DNA from 3 places in the Mesorhizobium sp. P2_E9 genome. Region 1 is predicted to be linked to each of the others. Evidence: predicted binding sites of a transcription regulator. Region 1 holds the regulator's gene; each other region holds the start of a gene.
What was found. The regulator PhoB, encoded in region 1, activates phosphate uptake and scavenging genes when phosphate is short. The targets are predictions, from matches to a motif close to TGTCATNNANCTGTCAT.

Region 2: AC1D05_RS29610 (alpha-D-ribose 1-methylphosphonate 5-triphosphate diphosphatase) is a predicted target of PhoB. The motif match lies at 7,211-7,227, and genes of this name have one in related genera.
Region 3: AC1D05_RS14955 (DUF1045 domain-containing protein) is a predicted target of PhoB. The motif match lies at 3,365-3,381, and genes of this name have one in related genera.

The regions. Positions count from the first base shown of each region.
Region 1 is NZ_JBFUET010000005.1:296,565-306,100, forward strand. Features, by position in the region: gene AC1D05_RS11690 (ATP-binding cassette domain-containing protein) at 1-679, opposite strand, end outside; gene AC1D05_RS11695 (sugar ABC transporter permease) at 692-2,023, opposite strand; gene xylF (D-xylose ABC transporter substrate-binding protein) at 2,168-3,208, opposite strand; gene AC1D05_RS11705 (ROK family protein) at 3,480-4,724, shown strand; gene phoB (phosphate regulon transcriptional regulator PhoB) at 4,737-5,426, opposite strand; gene phoU (phosphate signaling complex protein PhoU) at 5,446-6,153, opposite strand; gene pstB (phosphate ABC transporter ATP-binding protein PstB) at 6,179-6,982, opposite strand; gene pstA (phosphate ABC transporter permease PstA) at 6,979-7,830, opposite strand; gene pstC (phosphate ABC transporter permease subunit PstC) at 7,834-8,817, opposite strand; gene pstS (phosphate ABC transporter substrate-binding protein PstS) at 8,885-9,536, opposite strand, start outside.
Region 2 is NZ_JBFUET010000019.1:138,822-148,357, reverse strand. Features, by position in the region: gene AC1D05_RS29645 (MoaF C-terminal domain-containing protein) at 1-355, opposite strand, end outside; gene AC1D05_RS29640 (SDR family NAD(P)-dependent oxidoreductase) at 389-1,177, opposite strand; gene AC1D05_RS29635 (YceI family protein) at 1,372-1,953, opposite strand; gene AC1D05_RS29630 (hypothetical protein) at 1,995-2,894, opposite strand; gene AC1D05_RS29625 (aldehyde dehydrogenase family protein) at 3,105-4,607, shown strand; gene AC1D05_RS29620 (GMC family oxidoreductase) at 4,609-6,195, shown strand; gene AC1D05_RS29615 (PfkB family carbohydrate kinase) at 6,275-7,186, shown strand; gene AC1D05_RS29610 (alpha-D-ribose 1-methylphosphonate 5-triphosphate diphosphatase) at 7,406-8,632, shown strand; gene AC1D05_RS29605 (hypothetical protein) at 8,715-8,915, opposite strand; gene AC1D05_RS29600 (sugar ABC transporter substrate-binding protein) at 9,472-9,536, shown strand, end outside.
Region 3 is NZ_JBFUET010000007.1:307,167-316,702, forward strand. Features, by position in the region: gene iolD (3D-(3,5/4)-trihydroxycyclohexane-1,2-dione acylhydrolase (decyclizing)) at 1-1,163, shown strand, start outside; gene iolE (myo-inosose-2 dehydratase) at 1,272-2,189, shown strand; gene AC1D05_RS14945 (hypothetical protein) at 2,233-2,451, shown strand; gene iolB (5-deoxy-glucuronate isomerase) at 2,456-3,268, shown strand; gene AC1D05_RS14955 (DUF1045 domain-containing protein) at 3,421-4,128, shown strand; gene AC1D05_RS14960 (alpha-D-ribose 1-methylphosphonate 5-triphosphate diphosphatase) at 4,167-5,306, shown strand; gene phnN (phosphonate metabolism protein/1,5-bisphosphokinase (PRPP-forming) PhnN) at 5,303-5,932, shown strand; gene AC1D05_RS14970 (COG4280 domain-containing protein) at 6,126-6,881, shown strand; gene AC1D05_RS14975 (hypothetical protein) at 6,878-7,093, shown strand; gene AC1D05_RS14980 (ABC transporter permease) at 7,105-8,100, opposite strand; gene AC1D05_RS14985 (sugar ABC transporter ATP-binding protein) at 8,154-9,536, opposite strand, start outside.

The DNA of each region.
Region 1 (9,536 bases):
GGTCGGCCAGTTCGAACACATCGTGGATGTCGTGGCTGATCAGGAAGATGCCGATACCATCGGATTTGAGCTGCTTGACCAGTTCGCCGACCTGCGCCGTTTCCTGCGGGCCAAGGGCTGCCGTCGGCTCATCCATGATCAGGATGCGGGCGTTGAACAGGATCGCGCGCGCAATCGCCACCGATTGCCGCTGGCCGCCAGACAGCTTGATCACCGGCTCCTTGAAGCGCTGGAAGCGCGGATTGAGCCGGCCCATCACCTTGCGTGCCTCGGCCTCCATCGCAACGTCGTCGAGCGTGCCCCAGGCGGTCATCAGTTCGCGGCCGAGGAACAGATTGGCGGCAGCGTCGACATTGTCGGCCAAAGCCAGCGTCTGGTAGATCGTCTCGATGCCGTATTTCTTGGCATCGCGCGGATTGGCGATCGAAGCCTCCTCGCCATTGACGAAGATCTGGCCGGCGTCGCGCTTGTAGGCGCCGGATAGGATCTTGATCAGCGTCGATTTGCCGGCGCCATTATGGCCGAGCAGCGCCACGACCTCGCCGGGGAAGAGATCGATCGAGGCATCGTCGACGGCACGGATGCCGCCAAAAGCGATGGAAATGTTGCGCATGTCGATCAGCGGCGTGCCAGAGGGCGCAATTGTGGGGGCAGTTGCCAGAGCGATTTTGTCAGCCATGATCATTCTCCCTCAGACCCGCTTGCGATAGACGGTGTCGAGCCACACCGCGATGACCAGCACGGCGCCGACGACGATGCTCTGCAGCGGCGAGTCGATGCCGAGCAGCACCATGCCCGACTGCAATGACTGCATCAAAAGCGCGCCCAGCATGGCGCCCATCACCGTGCCGGCGCCGCCAGCGAGCGACGTGCCGCCGATGACAGCGGCGGCGATGACCAGAAGCTCGTCCAGCGTGCCCAGCGCATTGGTCGACGCGTTGAGTCGGGCCGACGAGATCGCCGCGCTGATCGCGGCCAGCACGCCCATGATCATGAACACCTTCATGGTCACCCAGCGCGTGTTGATGCCGGCAAGTTCGGCCGCCTCCGGATTGCCGCCAATGGCGAAGACATAGCGGCCGAAACGCGTGCGCTTGGTGATGAAGGTCATGATAATGCCCACTGCCACCGCCATCAGCACCGGTATGGCAATGCCATGCGCGATGAACAGTCCGCCTTCGGGAACGGTAATGCCGTTCTGCTGGGCGTACTGGCGCACGATGCCGATCGGCCATGGATAGGAATTGGCGATCCAGACGGCGCCAAGGATAGCGGCGCAAGCAACCACGCCAAGCAAGGTCTCGGCCCAGACGGGGCGCAGCGGAAAGTTGAAGCGCTTGCGCTGCGACCTGCCGTTGAGCAGCATGAAGGCGACCGCCACGCAGGCGACGATACCGACGATCCAGCTGGCGGTGGCGCCGATCGAGCCGCGTGGTCCGCCGCCCATCAGCTGGAAGGTTGTGTCGAGCGGCGCGACCGTGCGCCCGCTGGTGATCAGCCATGCCATGCCGCGCCAGACCAGCAGGCCGCCAAGCGTCACGATGAAGGCCGGAACCTCCATATAGGCGATGATGAAGCCCTGGAATGCGCCGATCAGGAGACCAAGCACCACACCGGCCGCCAGCGCGATGATCCAGAGCCAGGGATTTCCAAGCTGGAAACCGATGACGCGAATGAGGAATTCGGCTTGCGCCACACCCATGATCATGCCGATCACGCCTTCGACGGATCCGACCGAGAGGTCGATGTTGCGCATGACGATAACCAGCACCATGCCGGTCGCCATGATCGCGACCGACGAGGTCTGCACCGACAGATTCCATAGATTGCGCGGCGTCAGGAAAAGTCCACCCGACAGGATGTGGATGCCGACCCAGATGACCAGCAGCGCACCGACCATGCCGAGCATGCGCGTATCGAGTTCGGTAGCCTTGAGGAACCGTCCAACGGCGCTGAGTTCGGATGCACGCGCCTTGTCCGCCGCAGTGCTGCCGACCGGTTGATTAGAGGTCGTGTCGGTCATGCTATCCTCCCACCGGTTTACCGTCTGGCGCGGATGCCGGAACATGGATGCTATTTGCTTTCCGCAGTCATTGGGGCGGGAAGCCCCTTGAGAAACGCCGCGGCTTTTGGGCCGCGGCGTCGATATAGAACAGCATTGCGCCGTTTAGTTGCAGGCCGCGACGCTGCCGGCGGCAACGCCTGCGCAGACTTCGTCCTTCTTGATCCAGCCGGCGTCGATGACGACGTTGAGATTGTCCTTGGTGATGGCGACCGGGGTCAGGAACAGCGACTTGACGGTGTTGCCGCCAGGCGTCGTGAAGTCCTTGACGCCGGCGATGTCGGTCATCTTCTTGCCGTCGGCCAGTTGCGAGGCGATCTCGGCGGCGTTCTTGCCGAGTTCGCGCGCGTCCTTCCATACCGACACGGTCTGGGTGCCGAGAGCGATGCGGTTCAGCGCGGCATGGTCGCCGTCCTGGCCCGACACCGGCACTGTGCCGGCGAGACCCTGTGCCGTCAGCGCCGCGACGACGCCACCGGCGGTGCCGTCATTGGCGGCGACGACGGCGTCGACCTTGTTGTCGTTGGCGGTCAGGAACTGTTCCATGTTCTTCTGGGCGTTGGCGGGCAGCCAGCCGTCCGTATAGGCCTCGCCGACATTCTTGATCTTGCCGCTGTCGATGGCCGCCTTGAGCACTTCCATCGAGCCCGAGAACAGGAAGTCGGCATTCGGATCGGCGCCCGAGCCCTTAATGAAGACGTAGTTGCCTTCCGGCTTGGCCTTGAACACCGCAGCCGCCTGCAAGCGGCCAACTTCCTTGTTGTCGAAGGTCAGGTAGAAGACGTCCTTGTTCTCGATCAGGCGGTCATAGCCGACGACCGGAATGCCTTCGTCCAGCGCCTTCTGCACGGCCGGGCCGATGGCCGAGGCATCCTGCGCCAGGATGATCAGCGAATTGGCGCCCTGCGAGATCAGGCTCTCGACATCGGTAAGCTGCTTGCCGGGATTGGACTGCGCATCGGCGGAGATGTACTTGTCGCCGGCGGCCTCGATCGCCTTCTTCATGGCGGCTTCGTCGGTCTTCCAGCGCTCTTCCTGGAAGTTGGACCAAGAAACGCCGATGACCTTGTCCTTCGCCTGCGCGACCGACACAAGCGTCAGCGACATGGCGACACCCGCCAGGATGGCGGCTGTGAATCTCTTCATGATATTCCTCCCTGCGCCGCGTATGGCGCGACCAAACTGGCCCTAAGGCCGGCACAAAGGCTCTATTTTTTCGAGCCTCGAAAAAACACTGATCGAACACCGGAACGCTGTCAACAACGATTCTGATGGATTTTGATGTCCTTGTGAATTTTTTTCGAGCCTCGGAATAAATAAATGACAGGACGGGCCGCTTCTGCCAGTATTTGACCGTGTCGTCGGCAGCGTTCGAGGGGCCGGAGGAACCGCGGCGACCGGGAGGATGTGGGAAAACATGTCGGTCGGAATCCGCCACGACGATCTGCGCCGGCGCAACCGCGCCATGGTGATTGCGGCCGTGCGCCGGGCCGGTCGGCCCTCGCGCACCGAGATTGCCGCGACCACCGGCCTCAGCCACTCGACCATATCGGCGATCTCTTCCGACCTGATCGGCGAAGGCATCCTGGCCGAAGGCAAGCCGAGCGAGGCCGGCGCGCTCAAGCGCGGCCGGCCGCAGGTCGGCCTCGGCCTCAATCCGGAGGCCGCGGCTGTCATGACCGTGGTGCTGTCGCTGAATTTCCTCTCCGTCGCCGTCATCGACTATGCCGGCCAGGTCGTATCGGAGGAACAGCGCCGGCTGGACACGCTGACCATGTCGCGCGAGGCGCTGATCGGCGAATGCGTCGCCATCGTGCGGCGGCGCCTCGATGATCCCGATATCGACGTGCGCAGCGTCGCCCGCATCGCGCTGGCGATCCAGGGCATCACCGACACCGAGGCCCGGGCGATGCTCTGGTCTCCGATCACGCCGCAGACCAACATCGCCTTCGCCGACATACTCGAGGCCGAGTTCGGTATCCCCGCCACCATGGAAAACGACTGCAACATGATGGCGGTGGCGCTGCGCTGGCGCGATCCCGAGCGCTACCGCGACGACTTCATCGCCATCCTTCTGTCGCACGGCATCGGCATGGGCCTGGTGCTGAAGGGCGAGCTGTTCACGGGCACCCATTCCTCGGGCGGCGAGTTCGGTCACATGATCCATCGGCCCGGCGGCGCGCTTTGCCGTTGCGGACGCCGCGGCTGCGTCGAGGCCTATGCCGGCAACTATGCCATCTGGCGCAACGCCAGGCAGCTCAGTGAGGACACCGAGCCAGTGGCCGATGTCAGCGACGCGCAGATGCGGGCGCTGGCCGCGACGGCACGCGAACGCGACGGGCCTGAGCGCGAAGCCTACCGCAAGGCCGGCGAGGCACTGGGTTATGGGCTCGGCAGCCTGTTCGCGCTGATCGATCCCGCGCCCGTCGCCATGGTCGGCGTCAGTGCCGCCGCCTTCGACCTGATCGAGCCGGCACTGCGCGAAGCGATCGCGCAGACCGCCGGCGGTCAGCACTCGAAATCGATTTCCTTCGACACCGAGCCGAACGAACTGCCTCTGATCCGCGAAGGCTGCGCCATGCGCGCGCTGACCTTCGTCGACCAGGAGATTTTCGCACCGGGCGTGCAGGCGAGAGCTGGCACCGGAAAGAACGTTGCCTGAATCAGGTCCCGCTCAATCTTCCCTGATCGCGTAGCCCGCCCCGCGAATGGTGCGGATGACGTCCGGCATACGGCCATTGTTGACCGCCTTCCGCAACCGGCCGACGTGCACGTCCACCGTGCGCTCGTCGATGTAGATCGTCTCGCCCCAGACATTGTCGAGCAACTGGCTGCGCGAGAACACGCGGCCGGGATGACGCATCATGAATTCGAGCAGGCGGAACTCGGTCGGCCCGAGCCGGATCTCGCTCTTCTTGCGATAGACCCGGTGCGATTCACGGTCGAGCACGATGTCGCCGACCTTGAGCACACTGGACAGAACTTCCGGCTTGGCGCGGCGCAGCAGCGCCTTGACGCGAGCCATGAATTCCGGCGTCGAGAACGGCTTGACCAGATAGTCGTCGGCACCGGTCGAGAGCCCACGTACGCGGTCGCTTTCTTCGCCCCGCGCGGTCAGCATGATGATCGGCAGCCGCTCGGTCTCGGGCCGCATCCGCAGGCGGCGACAGAGTTCGATGCCGGACACCGCCGGCACCATCCAGTCGAGCACCAGAAGGTCGGGCACGTTCTCCTGCAGGCGGATCTCAGCCTCGTCGCCGCGCGGCACCACCTCCACCTGGTAGCCTTCGGATTCAAGATTGTAACGGAGCAGCACCCCCAGCGGCTCCTCATCCTCCACCACCATAATGCGTGGCGCGATCATCGATTGGTCACCTCTTGCGTCAGGCCGCTGGCGCCGACATCGCCGTTTCATCCTGCTTGGGACGATTGGCGGGCAACTGCGTGCCGGTCAGGACATAGTAGGCGTTTTCGGCGATGTTGGTCACGTGGTCGCCGATGCGTTCGAGATTCTTGGCGCAGAACAACAGATGCGTGCACGCCGTGATGTTGCGCGGATCCTCCATCATGTAGGTCAGCAGTTCGCGAAAGACGGAGGTGTATTTGACGTCGATGCGTTCGTCGTCGGCGCGCAGCTTCGCCAGGGCAGCGGCATCGCGCGCCGCATACTCCTCGATCACGCCCTGCACCTGGATCAGCACCAGCTGTGCCATGGCGTCGATGGAATGCGACAGGTCGCGCGGCGTGGCGCTGAGACCGACGGTGCCGACACGCTTGGCTATGTTCTTGGCAAGGTCGCCAATGCGCTCGAGGTCGCCGGCCATGCGGATCGAGCCGACGACATGGCGCAGATCGTCGGCCATCGGCTGGCGCTTGGCGATCAGCGTGATGGCGCGGTCGTCGAGTTCGCGCTGGCGCGCATCCATGATGGCATCGTCGGAGACCACACGCTGTGCCAGCGCGTTGTCGGAATTCAGCAGCGCCTTGGTGGCGCCGCCGACCATCGAGCCGGCGAGGTCGCCCATATCGCTGATCAGCCTGCTGATCTGTCCGAGATCCTCGTCGAAGGCTGCGACTGTGTGTTCGGCCATGATCCTGGTCCTCGTATGCGTGCGATCAGCCGAAGCGGCCGGTGATGTAGTCTTGCGTGCGCTTCTCGCGAGGCGACGTAAAGATCTTCTCGGTTTTGTCGAACTCGACCAGTTCGCCCAGATACATGAAGGCGGTCTGCTTCGAGACGCGCGCCGCCTGCTGCATGTTGTGGGTGACGATGACGATCGTGTAGTCGGCCTGCAACTCGTCGATCAGTTCCTCGATCTTGGCGGTCGACAGCGGGTCAAGCGCCGAGGCCGGCTCGTCGAGCAGGATGACTTCCGGCTTCACCGCCACCGTGCGGGCGATGCACAGCCGCTGCTGCTGGCCGCCTGACAGGCTGAGGCCGCTGGCATTGAGCTTGTCCTTGACCTCGTTCCACAGGGCTGCGCGCTTCAGCGCCTGCTCGACGCGGCCGTCCATCTCGGCCCTGCTGATCTTCTCATAGAGCCTGACGCCGAAGGCGATGTTCTCATAGATCGACATCGGGAACGGCGTCGGCTTCTGGAACACCATGCCGATCTTGGTGCGCAGCAGGTTGAGATCCTGCGAACGGTCGAGAACGTTCTGACCGTCGAGCAGCACCTGGCCCTCGGCGGTCTGCTTGGGATAGAGCTCGTAGATGCGGTTGAAGACGCGCAGCAGCGTCGACTTTCCGCAGCCCGACGGCCCGATGAAGGCGGTGACGCTGCGCTCGGGCAGCGACAGCGTGATATCCTTCAGCGCCTTCGACTGGCCGTAGTAGAAGTTGAGGTTCTTGACCTCGATCTTTACCTTGGCGGCCGCCTCGGCGGCGATCGTCATGTCTGGAGACAACATCTGGCTCATTTGTCCTCTCTGCGTCCGGTCAGGCTGCGCGCAACGATGCTTAGAGCGAGAACCGTCAATGTGATGATGAGTGCGCCAGTCCAGGCCAGCTGCTGCCATTCCTCGTAAGGGCTGAGAGCGAACTGGAAGATGGTCACAGGCAGGCTGGCCATCGGCGCGTTGAGATTGCTCGACCAGAACTGGTTGTTCAGCGCCGTGAAAAGAAGCGGTGCCGTCTCGCCGGAGATGCGGGCGATGGCCAGCAATATGCCGGTGACAATGCCGGACATCGCGGCGCGGTAGGCAACCGACTTGATGACCACCCAGCGCGGCGCACCGATCGCGGTGCCGGCTTCGCGCAACGCGTTGGGCACCAGGTTCAGCATGTCTTCGGTGGTGCGCACGACGACCGGGATGACCAGGATGGCAAGCGCGACGGCGCCGGCGATCGCCGAGAAATGCCCCATCGGCCGCACCATCAGCTCATAGACGAACAGGCCGATGATGATCGACGGCGCCGACAGAAGGATGTCGTTGATGAAGCGCACCACGGTGGTGAGCTTCGAGAAGCGGCCGTATTCAGCCATGTAGGTGCCGGCCAGCACACCGATCGGCGTGCCGACGATGATGCCGATGATGGTCATCACGATGCTGCCATAGATGGCGTTGAGCAGACCGCCGGCATCGCCGGGCGGCGGCGTCATTTCCGTGAAGACCGCAAGATTGACACCGGAAAGGCCCTTGTAGAGCAGTGCGCCGAGGATCAGCGCCAGCCAGGCAAGGCCGATGCCGGCGGCGGCGACGCACAGCGTCATCATCACGCCATTCTTGCGCTTGCGGCTCTGGTGAAGCGACGTGGCTGTCGACATCGGTCAGGCTCCCGTGCGGGCGTCGATGCGCATCAGCATGTAGCGTGCGATGGCAAGGATCAGGAAAGTGATGACGAACAGGATCAGGCCGAGCGCCACCAGCGAAGAGGTGTAGAGATCGCCGACCGCTTCGGTGAATTCGTTGGCGATGGTCGCCGAAATCGTCGTTGCCGGCGCGAACAGCGAGGTCGAGATGCGGTGCGCGTTGCCGATGACGAAGGTCACCGCCATGGTTTCGCCGAGCGCGCGGCCGAGGCCGAGCATGACGCCGCCCATGATACCGATGCGGGTGTAGGGTATGACGACGCGGCGGGTCACTTCCCATGTGGTGCAGCCAATGCCGTAGGCCGATTCCTTAAGCACCGGAGGCACCGTGTCGAAGACGTCCTTGGTGATCGAGGTGATGAACGGCAGCACCATGATGGCCAGGATCATCGACGACGTCAGCAGGCCGATGCCATAGGGCGGGCCGGCAAACAGGCTGTTGAGGCCGGGAATGCCATGGAACACGCTGATGATGAAGGGCTGCACGGTCGTCTGCAGGAACGGTGCCAGCACGAACAGGCCCCAGATGCCGTAGATGATCGAAGGGATGCCGGCCAGCAGTTCCACCGCCATGCCGATCGGGCGCCGCAGCGGGCGCGGGCAAAGCTCGGTAAGGAAGATGGCGATGCCGATACCAAGCGGCACGGCGATCAGGATGGCAATGGCCGAGGTGATGATGGTGCCGTAGATCGGCGCCAGGGCACCGAATTTCTCCGTCACCGGGTTCCAGCTTTCGCTGGTCAGGAAGGAAAAGCCGAAGGTCGAGAGGGCTTGCCAGGAGCCGGCAAACAGCGAGACGGCAACGCCGCCGAGCAGGACCAGCACCAGGATCGCGGCAGCGCGGGTCATTCCATGGAAGATCGAGTCGGTCAGCGCGAAGCGTCGGACGGTGGCATCGCGCGAACTTCTAACGGCTGGCAAGGCTTCCTGGACAGCGCTCATGTCAAGCTCGGCTCTTTTGAATTGAAAGAAAAGGAGCGCCGCGGGCGCGGCGCTCCTTCAAGGAATGTTACTCGCCTGCGTAGACGGGCTTGCCGTCGGCCTGGATGTCGGCCTTCCAGGAAGCCTTGATCAGATCGACGACGCTGTCGGGGATCGAGACATAGTCGAGTGCCTTGGCGGTTTCCTTGCCGTCCTTGTAGGCCCAGGCAAAGAACTTCAGGGCTTCGCCGGTGGCGGCGGCATCATCCGGAGCCTTGTGGATCAGGACCCAGGTGGAAGCCGCGATCGGCCAGGTGGCGTCGCCGGGCTCGTTGGTGATGATGACGTTGAAGTTCTTGGCGGTCTTGAAGTCGGCATTCGAAGCCGCGGCGCCGAAGGATTCGAGCGACGGCTCGACGACCTTGCCGGCGGCGTTCAGCATCTTGGTGTAGGACAGGTTGTTCTGCTTGGCATAGGCGTATTCGACGTAGCCGATGCCGCCATCCGTCTGCTTGACGGTGTTGGCAACGCCTTCGCTGCCCTTGGCGCCGACGCCCGTCGGCCATTCGACGGCGGTGTCCGAACCGACCTTGTCCTTCCAGTCGGGCGAGAGCTTCACCAGATAGTTGGTGAAGTTGAAGGTGGTGCCCGAGCCGTCCGAACGATGCACGACGGCGATCGCGGTCGACGGCAGGGTGAGGGTGGGGTTCAGCGCCTTGATCGCGGCGTCATCCCAGGTG
Region 2 (9,536 bases), on a different contig from region 1:
CGGGCGCTTCACTGGCATCACGCACCTTTTCGCGCACCGACAGAACGCGGCGCGTGCTGGTGTTGACGATGAAGGCCTCGTCCTCGTTCAGTCGGGCCGAGAAAATCATGTTGATGAAGTACACGCTGGAGGCGATTTCCAGCGCCTCGTACCAGTCGGCACCCGCTTCCGTGCCTTCGCTCCACGCCACCGTGTCGAGCGATGTGAAGGCGAGGTCGATGGTACGGCCGGTGTCGAGCGTGATCTTGAAGGTCTGGCCGCGTAGCGCATCCGTCGTCGCCAGCCGGTTGGTGGCGATGCCGGCGGCGAAATCGTCAAAATGCTTCCAGTCCGCCGGTCTGTTCTGGTCGTTCATCGCACTCTCCACATCAATCGACAAAAGCTCCAATCAATCCACGAAGGCCAATGTCGGCAGGTCGACGACGGTGGCGCCGCCATCGACTGTCAGGATCGAACCGTTCATCATCGCCGCCTCGCCGGAGGCGACGAAGCAGATGACGTTGGACACTTCTTCCGGTGTCGCCGGCCGCCCGAGCGGCACGTCCTTGGTGACCAGCCGGTAGGCCTCGTCGATCGAGCCAAGCCCATGCTTTTCGACGATCACCTCCATCTGCTCGTCGGCCATGTCGGTCGACACCCAGCCCGGGCAGATGATGTTGGTGCGCACGCCCTTGCGGCCATAGTCGCGCGCCAGCGATTTGCCGAAGCCGATGCAGGCATGTTTCATGGTGACGTAGCCGGCCGCGTCCGGCCCGGCGAACAGGCCGGCGATCGAGGCGACGACGACGATGTTGCCCTTTTGCGCAATCAGATCCGGCAGGCATTCGCGGGCGCAGACGAAGGCGGTATCGAGATTGCTGCGTGTCGCGAGAGCCCATGTCTCGTCGCTCATCGAGATCGTCGGGCCGACGCCATGGCCGCCGGCATTGGCGACGAGAATGTCGACCGGTCCGATCTTGTCATGCACTTCGGCCAGCGCCGCACGCACCGCCTGGGGATCAGCGGCATCGCCCTGCACCACCAGCCCGCCAATGTCTTTGGTCACCGCTTCCAGCGGCTCGCGCCGCCGGCCCATCAGCACCACCTTGGCGCCGTCGGCCGCCATGCGCCTGGCGACCGCCGCACCGATGCCGGTGCCGCCGCCGGTGATGAAAGCCGTCTTTCCAAGAAATCGCATGGTTCCATCCCGATTACTGAGCGCGCCGGCTATGCGCCGATCTTCGCTGGGGATAGTGCGGCATCGGCCATTTCGCGTCTTGTCCGAGCGGGAACTTTGTTTTGACTGAGCGCGCACTTTGCGCCTTCGGTAGAAGTGCCGCGCGACCCTTGCGAGCCACGCGGCGACCGCCAAGCCCCCGTACTGCCGGCGACCTATTTCTTCATTGCTTCGAGATCGATGACGATGTCGACATCCGGGCCGAGGCCGAAGCCGGCGGCGGCCTTGGCCATCGGGAAGTCCGCGGTGCTCACCTTTCCCGTGGCGGTGAACGCCGCCTTGGTCAGCGTCGCGTCCCAGGGTGCGGGCGCTTCGTTGACCAGCGTCACGTCGAGCGTGATCTCCTTGGACACGCCGCTGATGGTGAGATTGCCCGTGACCTTGCCGGTCTTGTCGCTGACCTTCTCGACCTTGGTGCTTTCGAACGAGATCGCCGGGAATTCGGCGGCGTTGAAGAAGTCGGGGCCTTTCAGATCGCTGTCGCGCTGGTCATAGGCGGTGTGCACCGAGCCGACATCGAGCTCGGCCTTGACGCTGCTCTTCGACGGATCGGCCTTGTCCATCACGATGGCGCCCTTCACGGCATCGAACTGGCCATGCGCGGTGCCGTAGATGCCGTGCTTGATGGTGAAGGTAACCCAGGCGTGCTGGCCGTCGATCTCGTAATTATCGGCGTATGCCGCCGATGCGAAGGCGCACATCGAGGCAAAGGCAAGGGCGGCCGTCAGTTTTCTCATCGTCACGTAACTCTCCCCATTGTTGGTTGTCGTTCCCTGGCTCAGGAAAAGCCAAGCGCGGCTCCGTGCGGCGCAAACAGGATCGCCGTCAGGATGGCCAATATCGCCGGACTGGCGATCAGCAGGCCGGCAACCAGCGGCCGCAACGGCCGGGCACCGGGAACAAGGCCCTGCAACGGACCGGGCATCAAAGCAGCCACGGCAAGCGGCAAGGGCGAAAGCATAAGCGCTAACGGATTGGCCTTCGGCGCCAGCAGCGCCACCTGGATCAGCACCGTGGCGGCGGCGTAGGTGAGGATCAACTCGGTGCCCTTGCTCCAGGCAGTGGCCGATCCGCCGCGCAGCACCACGATGTACTGGACGAGGCACCAGCCGCCGGCGAGCGCGGCAAGCGATCCCAGCAACTGCCCGGTGACGATCGAGGCGCCGAGCACCGAGATGATGGCGCCGGCCAGGCATAGAGCGAGCATGGCCGCCGGCACCAGGAACGGCTCCTCTGCCGAAGGCGATGGCGAAGCTTTCAGGGACAGCAGCATCGCGGCGCCGACGATCGCCAGCAGGCCGGCGATGAGGGCGGCGATCATCTGCAGGTCGAGCGAGCCGCCGGCGATACGACGCCAGCCGAGCCACAGCAGCGCCGCCGCAAGAGCGGCAGCGACAAGCCTGCCCGCGACCGCAGCGCTGAGCAGGCGCTCCGGCAACAGGCCCGCGACAATCCCGGCAAAGGCGAGATAGATCAGCTTCTGACTGGCGGCGACGGGCGGCACCGCCGGCGGGCCAAGCGTTTCCCAATAGAAGAACAGCAGCAGCGCGGCCGACACCAGCGAAAGCACGGGCGAGAACGGCGGCAGGACAACCCTTGCCAGCAGCGCCATCACCATACCGAGCACAAGCGGTAGCGCCGCCGTGGTGACCATCGGATTGCCCAGCAATGCGCTCAATGGCCAACACCTCTTCGACGTCAGGGAGACTCGCGCAAAACGCGCGGCTCGATGCGATCCTGATCTTGGCCAGCCGATCGCGGGACGTCTTGTCCGAGCGGGAACTTTGTTTTGACTGAGCGCGCACTCGCGCCTTGGGTGGCTTGAAGCTCGCCGATGCGCTCCATAACCCTCGCTGCACAATGCTCATCAGCAATCGAGGAGGATGGCGTGAACGAGAGAACCGTGCCGCCGATCAGCGCCGCTGCAGCCGCCTTCCTGGCACGTTCGCATCGGCCCTTCATCAATGGCCGCTTCGTCGATGGTCTTGCTGGTGAAGGCCTTGCCGTCGACGATTCCGCTTCCGGCGAGATCGTCGCCCGTGTCCCCGAAAGCGGCCCCGAACTGGTCGACCAGGCGGTGCGCGCGGCGCGTGCAGCCCTTGAAGGCCCCTGGGCGTCGATGCGGCCGGTCGATCGCCAGAACCTGATGCTGAAACTCGCCGACGCGATCGAGGCCGACGCCGACCTCTTGGCCGAGATCGAAAGCATCGAGAACGGCAAATCGCTCGGCGTCGCCCGTATGCTGAGTGCCGGCGGCACTGTCGACTGGCTGCGTTATTACGCCGGCTGGGCGACCAAGATCGAGGGCTCGACCTTCCAGGTGTCCATCCCCGTGCCGCCGGGCGCCAAACACCAGGCGATGACGGTGATGGAACCGGTCGGCGTCGTCGGCGCCATCGTGCCGTGGAATTTTCCGCTGCTGATCGGCATGTGGAAGATCGCGCCGGCGCTGGCGTGCGGCTGCACGGTGGTGCTGAAGCCGCCGCAGGAAACGCCGCTCGGCCTGCTCCGGCTCGCCGAACTGATCGAGGCATCAGGCTTCCCGCCCGGCGTCGTCAACATCGTCACCGGCAGCGGGTCAGTCACCGGCGAAGCGTTGATCCGCCATCCCGGCATCGACAAGCTGACCTTCACCGGCTCGACGGAGGTCGGCAAGCGCGTCGGTCATGCGGCCGTCGACCGCGTCGCCCGCTTCACGCTGGAGCTTGGCTCGAAATCGCCGATGATCCTGCTTGCCGACATGGAGGAAGGCATCGAGCCGCTCATCGCCGGGCTCGGCATGTTCTTCAACCAGGGCCAGGTCTGCACCTCGGCCTCCAGGCTCTTGATCGAGAAGTCGATCTACGACCGCACGCTTTCGCGGCTGGCCGAGATCGCCGACGGCATGACGCTGGGCGCCGGCCGCGATGCGGCCGCACAGATCAATCCGCTGGTCTCGGCCAAGCACCGAAGAAGCGTCGAAGGTTTCGTCGAGCGCAGTCTGGCGGCCGGCGGCGAACGGGTCAGCGGCGCGCGGCCGGTGCCGGCCAGGGGGCATTATGTGGCACCGACCATCCTGCACAATGTCAGCCCCGACATGGAAATCGCCAGCGAGGAGGTGTTCGGCCCGGTGGTGGCGGCAATGCCGGTCGCCGATCTCGACGAGGCGATCCGCATCGCCAACGACACGCGCTACGGCCTGTCGGCCTCGATCTGGACCCGCGACATGGGCAAGGCGATGACCGCCATCCATGGCCTCAAGGCCGGCACGGTATGGGTCAATTCGCACAACACGCTCGACCCTGCGGCACCGTTCGGCGGCTTCAAGCAGTCCGGCATCGGCCGCGAGCATGGCCGTGCCGCCATCGACGGCTACCTCGAGACCAAGACCGTCATCATGCGCTACGCCTGACATGAGTGCTGCGTTCGACTACATCATCGCCGGCGCCGGCTCGGCCGGCTGCGCGCTGGCCAACCGGCTGGTCAATGCCGGCAAGCGCGTGCTGGTCGTCGAGGCCGGTCCGGCCGACAACACGCGCCTCATCGACATGCCGGCCACCTTTGCCAAGGTGATCGGCACGGCACGCAGCTGGATCTACGAATCCGAGCCGGAGCCGAGCGTCGGCGGCCGCCGGCTGCCGGTGCCGCAGGGCCGCACGCTGGGCGGCGGCTCGTCGATCAACGCCATGCTCTACATCAGGGGCCAGCCGCAGGATTACGACGGCTGGCGCGACCTCGGCTGCCCCGGCTGGGGTTGGGACGAGGTGCTGCCGGTGTTCCGGCGGCTGGAGCGCAATGAGCGCCTTGCCAGCGAGTGCCACGGCACCGAGGGACCGCTGCCGGTCTCCGATCCGCGCCATCGCCACCCGCTGTCACTGGCCTATATCAAGGCCGCGCAGCAGGCCGGCTACCGCTACAATGACGACTTCAACGGCGCCGCGCAGGAAGGCGTCGGCTTCTATCAGACGACGACTGCCAACGGCGAACGCCAGTCGGCGGCAAAAGTCTTCCTGCGACCGCTGGCCGGCAATGCCAACCTCACCGTGATCACCGATGCGCTGGTCACCGGCGTGACCCTGGAAAACGGGGCGGCGAGCGGCCTCGCCTACACCACCTCGGATGGCCAGAACCATGCGGCGACGGCAAAGGCCGAGGTGATCCTCGCCGCCGGTGCGCTGGCGACGCCGAAGCTGATGATGCTGTCGGGCCTGGGGCTAGCCGAACACCTGACCGAACTCGGCATTCCCGTCATCCGCGACATGCCCGCGGTCGGCCGCGACCTGCAGGACCATGTCGCCGCCCCCGTCTATGCGCTGACACGCCAGCCGATCTCGTTGCTGGGCGAAGATCGCGGCTTGCGAGCGTTGCGCCACGGCCTGCAATACCTGATGTTCCGGACCGGCCTGCTCACCTCCAACGTCGTCGAGAGCGGTGGCTTCTTCGACACCGATGGCGACGGCCGGCCCGATATCCAGTTCCACGTCCTGCCGGTGATGATCGAAAGCGCCGAGCACGGCTCGATCGAGCGCCACGGCATGGAGCTCAACCCTTGTGTGCTGCGGCCAAAATCGCGCGGCACGGTCGGCCTGCGCTCGCGCGACGCCGCCGACCCGATTCGCTTCACCACCGGCTTCCTGTCCGACCCGGACGATCTCGCTTTGCTGCTCGCCGGTATGAAGATCGCCCGCAATATCCTGCGCCAGCCGGCGCTGCGGGCGGTGATCGCCGAGGAGCTATCGCCGGGCGAAGACGCCGATCTTTCCGATCAATCCATCGTCGACCACATCCTCGAACACGCCAAGACCGTCTATCACCCCTGCGGCACCTGCCGGATGGGCAGCGACGACGATGCGGTTGTCGATCCGCAGCTGCGTGTGTGCGGCGTCCCGCGCCTGCGCATCTGCGATGCCTCGATCATGCCACGCCTGATCAGCGGCAACACCAACGCCCCGGTGATCATGATCGCCGACCGCTGCGCAGATTTTATTCTAGGGGTGTAGCGCCCGGCTGTTCATTCCTTGGCGTCGGCCGCCTGCGCCAGACCGCTGAGCAACTGGCCACACGCCAGCTGGCGCTCCGATGGCCGCCGCCAGCCTGCTGTCCTTGGTGCCGGTCATAGTGCTAAGCCTGCTCGCGCAGCGCTTCATCGTCGATGCGCCGCGCGAAAAAGCAGGGACCATGAACACAGTCATCGTTGTCGGCCATGTCAACTACGACCAGGTCTGGTCGCTGTCCTCACCCCTCGCCTCGGGCGCGCGCATTGTCTATTCCAACCGCAACGTCAGGCTCGGCGGCGGCGGCTTCCACACCGGCACCCAGTTGGCCAGGCTCGGCAACCATGTCCGGCTGGTCGGCAATCTGCTGGACGACGACCATGGCCGGGCAGCGCTTGCCACATTGCAGGCGAGCGGCATCGATACCGGCTACGTCACCATCTGGGCCGGCGAAACCCGGTTCACCGAAATCCTGCTCGAGCCCAATGGCGAGCGCACCATTTTGAACCCCGGCGGCCAGATGCGCCCGCCCTTCGCCGCATCGGAGCCTGTTTCCGGCGATGCCGCCTATCTCAACGCCCTGGTGCTCGATGCCGGCCTCGTCGCCTCGCTGCGGACGATCCCGCTGGTGATTTCGCAATTTCCGCTGCGCAGCGCCTCGCCGCGCCCGGCCGACGTCGTCATCGGATCGCGCGCCGACTTTCCCGGCGAGGACACGCGAGCGATCTGGGAGCGAGCAACAGGGATCGCCGGGCCTCGTCTGAGGACGCTGGTACTGACCGACGGAACACGCCCGATCTCGCTCTATGACGGCAAGGTGCTGAACCACGTCACGCCGTTGAGGCAGGTTTCCGTGCCCGACACGATCGGCGCCGGCGACTGTTTCACCGGGATATTCCTGCACGGCCTGCTGCAGGGACTGAGCCTCGAGCTCTCCGCCGAACAGGCAAGCCAGCAGACCGCCGAATGGCTGTCGGAACGATCCCGCACCGGCTGAATCATACGCTGCGGCAAGGCGGGCTTTCATGAAAATGTCATAAAAATCAAATGGAAACCGACGTTCGAGTGAACTAGAAAAACGTCCGAATGTCTTGGAGAAATCAGGATCGAGGCGACGGCAGGCCGGCGCATCATGATTCCAGTCTTTCATCACCCCGACGATGTCGCCGGCCTTGTCGACCGCGACTTGAAACCGCTTCCTTGCAAGAGACCTGTCATGTGGCTGAGTGAATTCGAAATTGTCCTGCGCGACCGCGTCATCCCGAACGGCGCGATCAGGATCGAGAACGGCCGGATTGCCGAAATCCGCGACAAGCCTGTCGAGAATGCCGATATCGAAGGCGGCGGCCGTCTGCTGCTGCCCGGCTTCATCGACATGCATGGCGACATGGTGGAGAGGGAAGTCGAGCCGCGCACCGGCGTCCACGTGCCGATGCGGATCGGCATCGCCGAGCTCGACAAGAAGCTCGCCTCCTGCGGCGTCACCACGGCCTATGCCGCGCTTTCCTTCATCGGCGCCAGCGTCACCAGCGGCGTGCTGCGCTCGGAAGATCATACGACTGCGATCATCGACACCATTGCCGGCATGAAGGACGACCTTTTGGTCGATCACCGCATCCATGCCCGCTTCGAAGTGACCTTCACCCCGGCGATTCCCAAGCTGCAGAAGTTGATGGACGCCGGCAGGCTGCATTTGATCTCGCTGATGGATCATACGCCTGGCCAGGGGCAGTACCGCGACGTCGAGCTCTACATCGCCCGCATCGCCAAGGAGCGCGGCATGTCGGTCGCGGACGCATCCGAAGTCGTCGGCAAGCGCATGGCCGGCCGCAACGGCCAGGGTGATGTGCTGAACGCCCTGCAGGACCTGTCGGCCCGTGCGCAGGCCGCCGGCATCGTGCTTGCCTCGCATGACGACGACACGCTGGAGAAGGTGGAACTGGTCCATGGCCTCGGTGCCGCCCTCTCAGAATTCCCGGTGACCCTGGAAGCCGCGCAGGAAGCCCGCAGGCTCGGCATGCACACCGCCATGGGTGCGCCCAACGCACTGCGCGGCGAATCCTATTCGGGCAATCTTTCCGCCCGCCAGGCCTACGAGGCCGGGCTGCTCGACATGCTGGCCAGCGACTACCATCCGGCCTCGATCCTGCCGGCCGTGCTCGGTCTGTCGGAGCTCCGCGACGGCGGCTTGGTGGCAGCGGTGGCACTGACGGGCGCCAACCCGGCCCGCGCCCTGGGGCTCACCGATCGCGGCGCTATCGAGACCGGCTTTCTGGCCGATCTCGTCGTCGCCGACCGCCATCCCGTGCCACGTGTGCGTGCCACCTTCCGCGCCGGTCGCATGATCTACGGCGACGGCACACTGAGGCTGGCAGGGAAAGTAGAACGCCCTGCCCCGGCCGTGGCTGAACGGCTACCGGCTGCCTCCCGGGAAAGCGCGTAGCGCTTTCCGTTGCGATTTGCGTCAAAACCGTCAAAACAAAGAGTTAAAGCAGCTCGTCGTTTCCGTGAAACGGTCAGCTGCCCTAGACGTCGAGCGCGACCATCATGCCGCGCACTTCGGCCATTTCCAACAGCATGTCCTGCAGTGTTTCGACGGCCAGCGTCGCACCGGTTATGGCCAGTAGCTCGGTGATACTCTCTCTCATGGAAATGACCGCCATTCCGGTTTTCTCGGAAAGCAGCCGGCCGATGGCCGCTCGGATAAGGGCATTCTGGTCAGACATGATTCCCCCTTCATGCTGGATGACGATCTAAGTTTTCTCCAACGGTATGCTTTTTGCGCAACTTCTGCGAGCTTTAGCTCACGCTTGCAAGCCGTTTGGTGTATCGGATCTGTATTATTTGGCTGACAGTTGCTCAGCGACGACAGCGCCCAAAGCGGTCCAATACAAACCTCGTGTTCCCCCCTTTAGGAAGGCAGTACCGCAAACCGCCCGCCGAAAGTTGCAATGGATGATGCTTTTTTTATGACCATGGAACGGATGTGCCACGGGCTCAGGTAGCCAAATCACTGCGCACCATTTTAAATCTTGACGCGTGTCAATTTTTTCTAAAACATGCGCAAACGTCGGCAAGGCATCAGCCGGCGCTCTGGGAGGAGCAATACCTGACACGAAGGAGCACCCGGACCGGGGCCACGAGCCGCATGTCCAGCGGCCGCGGCGTGTCGGCAGTTCGTGACACCAAGCGTTGGGGTCGCTTGCGTCCTGTCGGCCACTTCGTTCGCCGAACACCGAAACTGATGCGACGGCACATCAAACAATAAGGAGGAGGAAAACCATGAGCGTATTTAATGGCTTGAAGCTCGGCACAGGCCTGCTTGGCGCGGGCCTGCTGGCAACCAT
Region 3 (9,536 bases), on a different contig from region 1:
CGAAGAAGCCGCTAGTGATCGCCGGTGGCGGCGTTCTCTATTCACAGGCCTCGGACGAACTGGCGAAATTCGTCGAAGGCGCCGGCATTCCGGTCTGCGAGACGCAAGGCGGCAAATCCTCGCTGCCGGACGATCATCCACTTAACATGGCGGCGGTCGGCGTCACCGGCACCTCGGCCGCCAACCGGCTGGCGGAAGACGCCGATGTGGTGCTCGCCATCGGCACGCGCCTGCAGGATTTCACCACCGGCTCGTGGGCGCTGTTCAAGAATTCCGGCAAGACCATCATTGGGCTCAACGTGCAGCCTTTCGATGCCGGCAAGCACCGGGCACTGCCGCTGGTTGCCGACGCGGCCGAAGGGATTGCTGAACTCGGCGCGGCGCTAAAGGGCTGGAAGGCGCCGTCAGCCTGGACCGACAATGCGGCCACGGGCAAGAAGGCCTGGCAGGCCGATGCGGCCAAGGTGACGGCCTCGACCAATGCCGCTTTCCCGTCCGACGCGCAGGTGATCGGCGCCGTTCAGCGCGCCATGGGTTCCGGCGTGACGCTGCTGCATGCCGCCGGTGGTCTGCCCGGCGAATTGCACAAGCTTTGGCAAGCCGGCGCGCCGGGCTCCTATCACGCGGAATACGGCTTCTCGACCATGGGCTACGAGATTGCCGGCGGGCTCGGCACCAAGATGGCGAAACCCGGCGAAGAGGTCGTCGTCATGATCGGCGACGGCTCCTATCTGATGCTGAATTCCGAGATCGCCACCTCAGTGATGCTTGGTTTGAAGCTGACCATCGTGCTGCTCGACAACCGTGGCTATGGCTGCATCAACCGGCTGCAGATGGCGACCGGCGGCGCCAACTTCAACAATCTCCTGAAGGACTCGCGCCACGAGATCCTGCCCGATATCGACTTTGCCGCGCATGCGGCGAGCATGGGCGCAATCGCCGAGAAGGTGCCGTCAATTGCCGGGCTCGAAAACGCACTGCAGAAGGCCAAAAAGAACGACCGCACCACCGTTCTGGTCATCGACACCGATCCGCTGGTCTCCACCGATGCCGGTGGCCATTGGTGGGATGTGGCGGTGCCGGAAGTGTCGGCAAGGCCGCAGGTGAACGCGGCCCGCAAGGCCTATGACGAGAAGCGGCAGATGCAGACCATCGGCGATTGATGCTAGCTCCCTTCTCCCCGTCCCTATACGGGGAGAAGGTGCCGGCAGGCGGATGAGGGGCAGCACCGACGGCCCAAAAAATGAACTGTTCTAAACCGGAGTGACGACTTGAAAGCCAAACTGGGCATGTCCCCCATTGCGTGGTGGAACGACGATCTTGCGGAACTGAGCGATGACGTGTCGCTGGAGGAGTGTCTGCGCCAGTCGCGGTCGGCCGGCTTCACCGGCATGGAAATGGGACGGCGCTTTCCCAACGATCCCGCCGTCATGCTGCCGATCCTGAAGAAAGCCGACGTGACGCTGTGCGGCGGCTGGTTTTCCGGCACGCTGGTCGATGAGGAGATGGGCAAGAACAAGGATCGCATCCAGCCGATGATCGACCTGTTCAAGGCGGTTAACGCGCCTTGCATCGTCTATGGCGAGGTCGGCCGCTCGATCCAGGGTGATCGCTCGAAGCCGCTCGCCACCAAGCCGAAACTCACTAGTGACGAGATGAAGGCCTATGCAAGGCGCCTGACCGAGTTCGGCGAATGGTGCGCCGAACAAGGCATGCCTTTGTCCTACCACCATCACATGGCGGCAGTGGTCGAGACCGAGCCGGAGCTCGATGCCTTCATGCGCCATTCCGGCGAAGGCATTCCGCTGCTCCTCGATGCCGGTCATCTGGCCTTCGCCGGCGGCGATGTGCTGCGCGCCATCGACAACCACCACAAGCGCATCAGCCATGTCCATGTGAAGGATGTGCGCATGGGCGTGATTGACGGGCTCGACCGCACCAGACAGTCGTTCCTCGACGCCGTGGCGCTCGGCGCCTTCACCGTGCCGGGCGATGGCTCGCTGGATTTCGGCGCCATCGTGCAGCGCTTCGCCGACCATGGCTATGAAGGCTGGTTCGTGGTCGAGGCCGAGCAGGACCCGAAGAAGAACCCTCCGCTCAAGATGGCGCAGGTCGGCCACAAGGAATTGATGCGTGTGATGACCACCGCCGGCTACACGGTCGAGACGCAAGGCTTCCCGAATGCCTGATGCGATGGGTTCACGGCGAGCCTGGTTGCTGTAGATTGGCCCGATGAAAGATTCCGAGCACCCCTTCTTCCGGCCCTTATGGCGGCGCGTCGCCGTCGTCGCGGTCTGCGTCATCTGGTCGATCATCGAGTTCGCCACCGGCACGCCGTTCTGGGGCGTCATCGCGCTCGGTTTTGCCGGTTATGCCGTCTGGCAGTTTTTCTATCTCTACAAGCCAGCCGATGAGAGCAAGACAACGGCCGAGGCCGAACCGAAGGAGTAACCCGATGTCGAAGCTGCTGGTGAAGGCCGACAAGGGCCATGGCCGCGTTGCCCATGTGACGCCGAAAAGCGCCGGCTGGACCTATGTCGGTTTCGACCTGCATCGGCTGAAGCCCGGCGAGAGCGCCTCAGGCAAAACCGACGATCGCGAAATCTGCCTGGTGTTCGTCACCGGCAAGGGCACCGCGAAGGCCGGCGGCAAGGACCTCGGCCTGCTCGGCGAGCGTATGTCGCCCTTCGAAGGCAAGCCGTGGTCGGTCTATGTGCCCGAGGGATCGGACTGGTCGGTGACGGCCGATACCGAGCTCGAACTCGCGGTCTGCTCGGCACCGGGCCTCGGCGGCGGCCTGCCGGTCCGGGTCATCGGACCCGACGATCTCGGCCAGGAGGTGCGCGGCAAGGGCACCAACACGCGCTACGTCACCAACATCCTGCCGGAAGGCAAGCCGGCGGATTCCCTGCTGGTGGTCGAGGTGATCACGCCCGGCGGCCACACGTCGAGCTATCCGCCGCACAAGCACGACCAGGACAATCTGCCCGCGGAATCCTATCTCGAGGAAACCTACTATCATCGCCTCAACCCGCCGCAGGGCTTTGCCTTCCAGCGCGTCTATACCGACGCCGACAAGGATGGTCATCGCGCGCTCGACGAAGCGATGGCGATCGAGGATGGCGATGTCGTGCTGGTGCCTAGGGGTTATCACCCCTGCGCTGCCTGCCATGGCTACGACCTCTATTATCTCAATGTCATGGCCGGGCCGAAGCGGACGTGGAAATTCCACAATGCACCCGAGCACGAATGGTTGATGAAGGCCTGACCGATCTGGGTTTTCGGCTGAAGCCATTGGTCCAGCTAGAAAAAATCGTCGGCTAAGGACTTCTCAGGTCGATTTGCCTTCGAAAACCCTTCAAAGCTTCGTCAATCCGTCATGGAAATCACCTATGGCAGCGAGACTGACGAGGACTTTCGATGCGCTACGCCATCTATTTTACCCCGAGGCAGGACGAGAAGCTGGCGCGGATCGCCGCCAACTGGCTCGGCCGCGATCCGTTCGGCGCCGCGACAAGGCCGGTCGAGGCCGTGGCCGATCTGGCGGCGGCGGAAGTGGCCTTCCACACCGCCTCGGCACGCCGCTATGGCTTCCACGCGACTTTGAAAGCCCCCTTCCGCCTGGCAGCCAATGAGACCGAGACCTCGCTGCGCGCGGGGCTCGACCATTTTGCCGAAGCAACGCCGGTGGTGACGATCCCGCGTCTCGTCGTCAGCCAGATCGACAGCTTCTTCGCGCTGGTCCCGGAGGGGCCGTTGCCGTCGCTCAACCGCTTCACTGACGATGTGGTGCGCGACTTCGACCGTTTTCGCGCGCCGCTGACCGAGGCCGAGATCGAACGGCGCAGCCCGGATTCGCTCAGGCCGACCGAGTTCCGCAATCTCTGCCAATGGGGCTACCCCTATGTCTTCGAGACGTTTCGTTTCCACATGACGCTGTCCGGCCGGGCAGGGCCACAGGAAAGCCCCCGTTTGCGCGCAGCAATCGACAGCCTGTTCGCGGAGGTTCTGCGGCAGCCGGTGCTGGTCGACGCGCTGACACTGTTTGTCGAACCCGAACCCGGTGCGCCGTTCATGGTGCTTTCCCAGCACGTGCTGGGACGCCGCCCGGCCAGAAGAATCGCCTGAACAAGCTCTGCCCCCAAAAGAATCAAGGACTGCCCGAAATGACCGCCGAGACCGTTCTTTCCAACGCCCGCATCGTGCTTGCCGACGAGATCGTCGAGGGGTCGCTGGTGCTGCGTGACGGCTTTATCGCCGGCATCGATGCAGGTTCCGGCCGGACCGGCGAGGATATGGGCGGCGACTATGTCATTCCGGGGCTGGTCGAACTGCACACCGACCATCTCGAGGGCCATTATGCGCCGCGGCCGAAAGTGCGCTGGAACCCGATCGCCGCAGTGCTTGCCCATGACGCGCAGGTGGCGACCGCCGGTATCACCACCGTGCTCGACGCCTTGCGCGTCGGCATGGACGAGGATGCCGACCTGACCTCCGCCGACATCCGCAAGCTGGCCGACGCGATCGAAGACAGCGTCGCGCAGGACCGGTTGCGGGCCGACCATTTCATTCATCTGCGCTGCGAGGTTTCGGCGCCGGACTGCCTGCAGGCCTTCGCCAATTTCGACGGGGATGACCGGGTCAAGTTGGCATCGCTGATGGACCATGCGCCGGGCCAGCGCCAGTTCGTCAATCTCGAAACCTATGCCTACTACTACCAGCGCAAGCTGAAGCTGACCGACCGCGACTTCAAGCTGTTCTGCGAGAAGCGGATGGCGGAATCGGCGCGCAATTCGGCGCCGAACCGGACGGTGATCGCCGCCGCCTGCCATGCGCGCGGCATCGTGCTGGCGAGCCATGACGACGCCACCTCAGGCCATGTCGACGAGGCGATCGAGCAAGGCGTGCGCGTCGCCGAGTTTCCGACCACCGAGGAAGCCGCGCGCGCTTCGAAGGCCGCGGGCTTGGGCGTGCTGATGGGTGCGCCTAACGTCATGCGCGGCGCCTCGCATTCGGGCAATGTCTCGGCCCGCACGCTGGCCAGCGACGGCCTGCTCGACATCTTGTCTTCGGACTACATTCCCTTCAGCCTGATCCAGTCGGCCTTCTTTCTCGGTGATATGGTCGAAGGCATTTCGCTGCCGCAAGCGGTCGCCATGGTGTCGAAAAACCCGGCCGAAGCGGTTGGCCTCAACGACCGCGGCATCATCGAGCCGGGCCGCAGGGCCGATCTGGTACGCGTGCGCGTCGACGACCATGTGCCGGTGGTGCGCACCGTCTGGCGGCAGGGGCGCCGGGTCGCATGATGGTGTCGGCCTTGATCGAGCGCGAATTGTCCGCTGAAACGTTTCCGATCCGCCATGGCGTCTTTGTCGCCGTCGTCGGCCCAAGCGGTGCCGGCAAGGACACGGTGATCGGCTACGCCCGCGCGCTCTTCACCGATGAGACCCGGCTGGAGTTCGTCCGCCGCGTCATCACCCGGCCGAGCGATGCGGCGAGCGAGGATCACGACACGCTGGCCGATGCCGCCTTTGTCGAAGCCGATGCCGACGGCGCCTTCGCCATCTCGTGGGAAGCGCATGGCCTGCGCTACGGCCTGCCTGCCGATGTCGACTGGTCGGTCGCCAATGGCCACGTCGCCGTCGCCAATGTGTCGCGCGCGATCATTCCGGTGCTGCGCGAGCGCTATGCCAATCTGGCCATTGTCGAGATCACCGCCTCGCACGACGTGCTGGCCGAGCGGCTGGCGATGCGTGGCCGCGAGTCGCGCGGTGAAGTGCTGGCACGCCTGGCGCGCAGCGCCAATGTGACGCTGACCGGCGCTGGCGTGACCTCGATCGACAATAGCGGTCCGCGCGAGGTGGCCGGCGAGCGCTTCGCCGAGATCCTCCGCAAGGCGATGGCCTTCTCCGACATGTCGGGCCTGATCTGATTTAAGGCCCCATCCCTCAAGCCGCAGCACGTGCGGCTCGATTGGCCCAAAGCGGCCGCCCCGTTGGCGCTCCACTTGCTTTCCCGACGCCTCCGGAGCGCTATGTGGTGCTGGCCACACATGTGATTCCAGGCCACGCTTGCGGGGAAGCCGCCCAGAAAGCCCGGGGCGAACGACAGGACAGGAAGCCTTGATGCAGACGCTGACGCCCATCCTCTCGACGGTCACGGCGGCATTTCTCGCCTCTTTCGTCGAAGTCGTCGAAGCCTTCACCATCGTGCTTGCGGTCGGCGTGACGCGCAGCTGGCGCCCGGCGCTGACCGGTGCCGCCCTGGCGCTGGCGGTATTGGCGGCGCTGGTGCTGGCGTTCGGACCGCTGCTGGCGCTGGTACCCATCACCACGCTGCAGTTCGTCGTTGGGGTGCTGCTGATCCTGTTCGGCATGCGCTGGCTGCGAAAGGCCATCCTGCGCAGCGTCGGCGTCATCGCGCTGCATGACGAGGAGGCGGCCTTCTCCAAGGAAACGGCGACCCTGCACCAGCAGGCCAATGACCGCCGCGCCGACTACCTCGCTGGACTGGCGTCGTTCAAGGCGGTGCTGCTCGAAGGTGTCGAGGTGGTGTTCATCGTCATTGCCGTGGGCGCAGCCCACGGGCAGACGCTCTACGCCGGCCTGGGCGCGCTGGCGGCGTTCATCCTGGTGATGCTCATCGGCCTGGCGGTCCACCGGCCACTGGCGCGCGTGCCGGAGAATGCGCTCAAATTCGTGGTTGGGCTGATGCTGACCAGTTTCGGCATCTTCTGGACCGGCGAGGGCATCGGTGCCGACTGGCCGGGCGCCGATCTCGCTCTGCTTGCTATCTTCGCCATTGTCGCGCTGGCGTCCTTTGCCATGGTGCGCTGGCTGCGCAACACCTACCCCGCAGCCGCTGGAGGGCTCGCCCGATGAACGCCATTCGTCTTGTTGCCAGGGAATTCTTCGGCATGTTCGTCGATGACGGCAATCTGGCGCTGCTGGCGCTGGTGCTGGTGGCCGCCGTCGCGGCGGCGGTGAAGCTGCTCGCATTGCCACCACTGCTCGGCGGCGCGTTGCTGCTGGTCGGCTGTCTCGCCATCCTGCTGCAAAGCGTTCGCCGCGCCGCACGCGCGATCAGCCGATAGGCGGCAGGGCGTTATTCCGCTGGCGCACCCGCCACGTTTTTGCGGGCCGCATCGATCATCAGACGCCGAGCCCGGAACACGCCCCATTGCTGGTCGACCAGCACGCCGATGAGGATGACGCCGCCCATCACCGCGAAGTTGAGGGAGGAGGGGATGCCGAGCAGATTGACGAGGTTCTGCAGCTCCTGCAGCAGCACGGTGCCGAGGACAACGCCGATCAGCGACCCTTCGCCGCCGCGCAGCGAGAAGCCGCCGAGCACGGCGGCGGCGATGGCGTAGAGTTCGTAGAACTGGCCGTGGCTGGCCGGTGAGATCGAGCGCGTGTACATGGCGAAATAGATCGCCGACAGCGCCGTCAGCACGCCGCAGATGACATAGGCTGCCATGACGATGCGGCCGGTGCGGATGCCGGAATATTTAGCCGCCTCCTCGTTCTTGCCGATGGCGTAGAGATAGCGGCCGAACACCGAGCGGTGCAGCACCACCCACATGATGATGGCGATGACGATCAGCGCGATGAAGCTGTTGGGCACACCATAGGACCGGCCGGCGGTGAGGAATTCAAGGTCGGGAAAATTCTGACCGAAGGCAAAGCCGGCGGTGCCGTCGCCGGTGTAGAAGCGCGCCACGCCGCGATAGATCAAGAGGCCGCACAGCGTGACGACGAAGGGCTGCAGCTTGAGCCGCGTGATTAGCCAGCCATGCGCCAGGCCGATGATGGCGCCGAGCACCAGGATGAGCACGAAGGCGACCGGCCATCCCATGCCACGCACGGCGATGAAGTCGATGAACAGCGTGCCCAGCAGCGCCACCACCGAGCCGACCGACAGTTCGATGCCGCCGGTGATGATGACGAAGGCCTGGCCGATCGACAGGATGCCGAAGAGCCCGATCAGGTTCGAGGTGTTGGCGAGGTTGATCGGCAGCAGGAAGCGCGGATTGATGATGGCCACGATTGCGCCGACCACCAGGATCAGGATCAGCAGGCCGAGATCTTTCTTGCTCATCGTCGTCTCCCCAATGCCTGCCTGAGCGGACCGCGCTTGCGCCCGGCAAAAGCTTATTTCGGCTGCTTGCCCACCGCGAGCAACAGCACGTTTTCCTGGCTGAACTGATCCTTGTCGAGAATGCCCGAGATCTGGCCCTCATGCATGACGGCGATGCGGTCGGACACGCCGATCACCTCTTCCATGTCGCTGGAGATCATCAGCACGGCGACGCCGGCATCGGCCAGCGCCCGCATCAGCCCGTAGATTTCCGCCTTGGCGCCGATATCGATGCCGCGCGTCGGCTCATCGAGGATCATCACCTTCGGGTTCATGGCCAGCCACTTGCCGAGCACGACCTTCTGCTGGTTGCCGCCCGAAAGCGTGCCGGTGCGCGTCTGCACCGAAGGCGCCTTGATGCCGAGATCCTTTTTCTGCTTTTCGGCGGTTGCCGTTTCGGCACTTGCGGACACCAATGAACGCCTGGCATGCGCCGGCAAATTGGGCAGCGAGATGTTCTGCGCGATCGACAAATCGAGCAGGATGCCGGTCAGCTTGCGGTCCTCCGGCACCAGGAAAATGCCATGCGCGACGGCGTCGGCCGCCGAGCCCAGCACAAGCGGCTTGCCGGCGAGCTCGAGCGTGCCGCCAAGGCTGCCGTCAATGCCGAAGAACACGCGCGCCAGTTCGGTGCGGCCGGAGCCGACAAGGCCGGCAAGGCCGAGGATTTCGCCGCGCCTGACGTCGAGGTCGACCGGCCGGCTGGGATAGCTGGGGGTGCGGATGGCCTTGGCCGCAAGTGCGACTGCGCCGGGCGCCCGCGCGGCCTCCGAGGCCTTTTCGCGCTCCTTCAGCATGCGGCCGATCATCAGCTTGACCATCTGGTCGTGGCCGATGTCGCGCTTCTGCAATGTGCCGGCCAGCATGCCGTCGCGCAGCACGACGACGCGGTCGGCGACGCGCTCGACCTCGTGCAGGCGGTGCGAGATGAAGATGACGCTGATGCCGTCGGCCTTCAGCGCCTTGATGACGTCGAGCAATTTGTCGGTCTCGGCGAGCGGCAGGCTCGATGTCGGCTCGTCGAGAATGACCAGCCTTGCCTTGATCGACAGCGCCTTGGCGATCTCGACCATCTGCTGCTGCGCCAGCGACAGGTCGGCGACCTGCGCGTCGGCGGTGAAATTGGCACCGACACGCTTCAGCAGCGGCGCCACCATTTCCCGCAGCTTCGTGCGGTCGACGAGTTTCAGCGGTCCGGCGCGCAGCGGTTCGCGGCCGAAGAAGATGTTGGCGGCGACGTCGAGATTGTCGAACAGATTGAGTTCCTGATGGACGAAGGCGATACCGGATCCGAGGCTGCCTTCGACGCTCAGGCTCTTATGGGCGGTGCCGTCGACCGTGATCGTGCCGGTGTCCGGCGTGGTGACGCCGCCAAGGATCTTCATCAAGGTCGACTT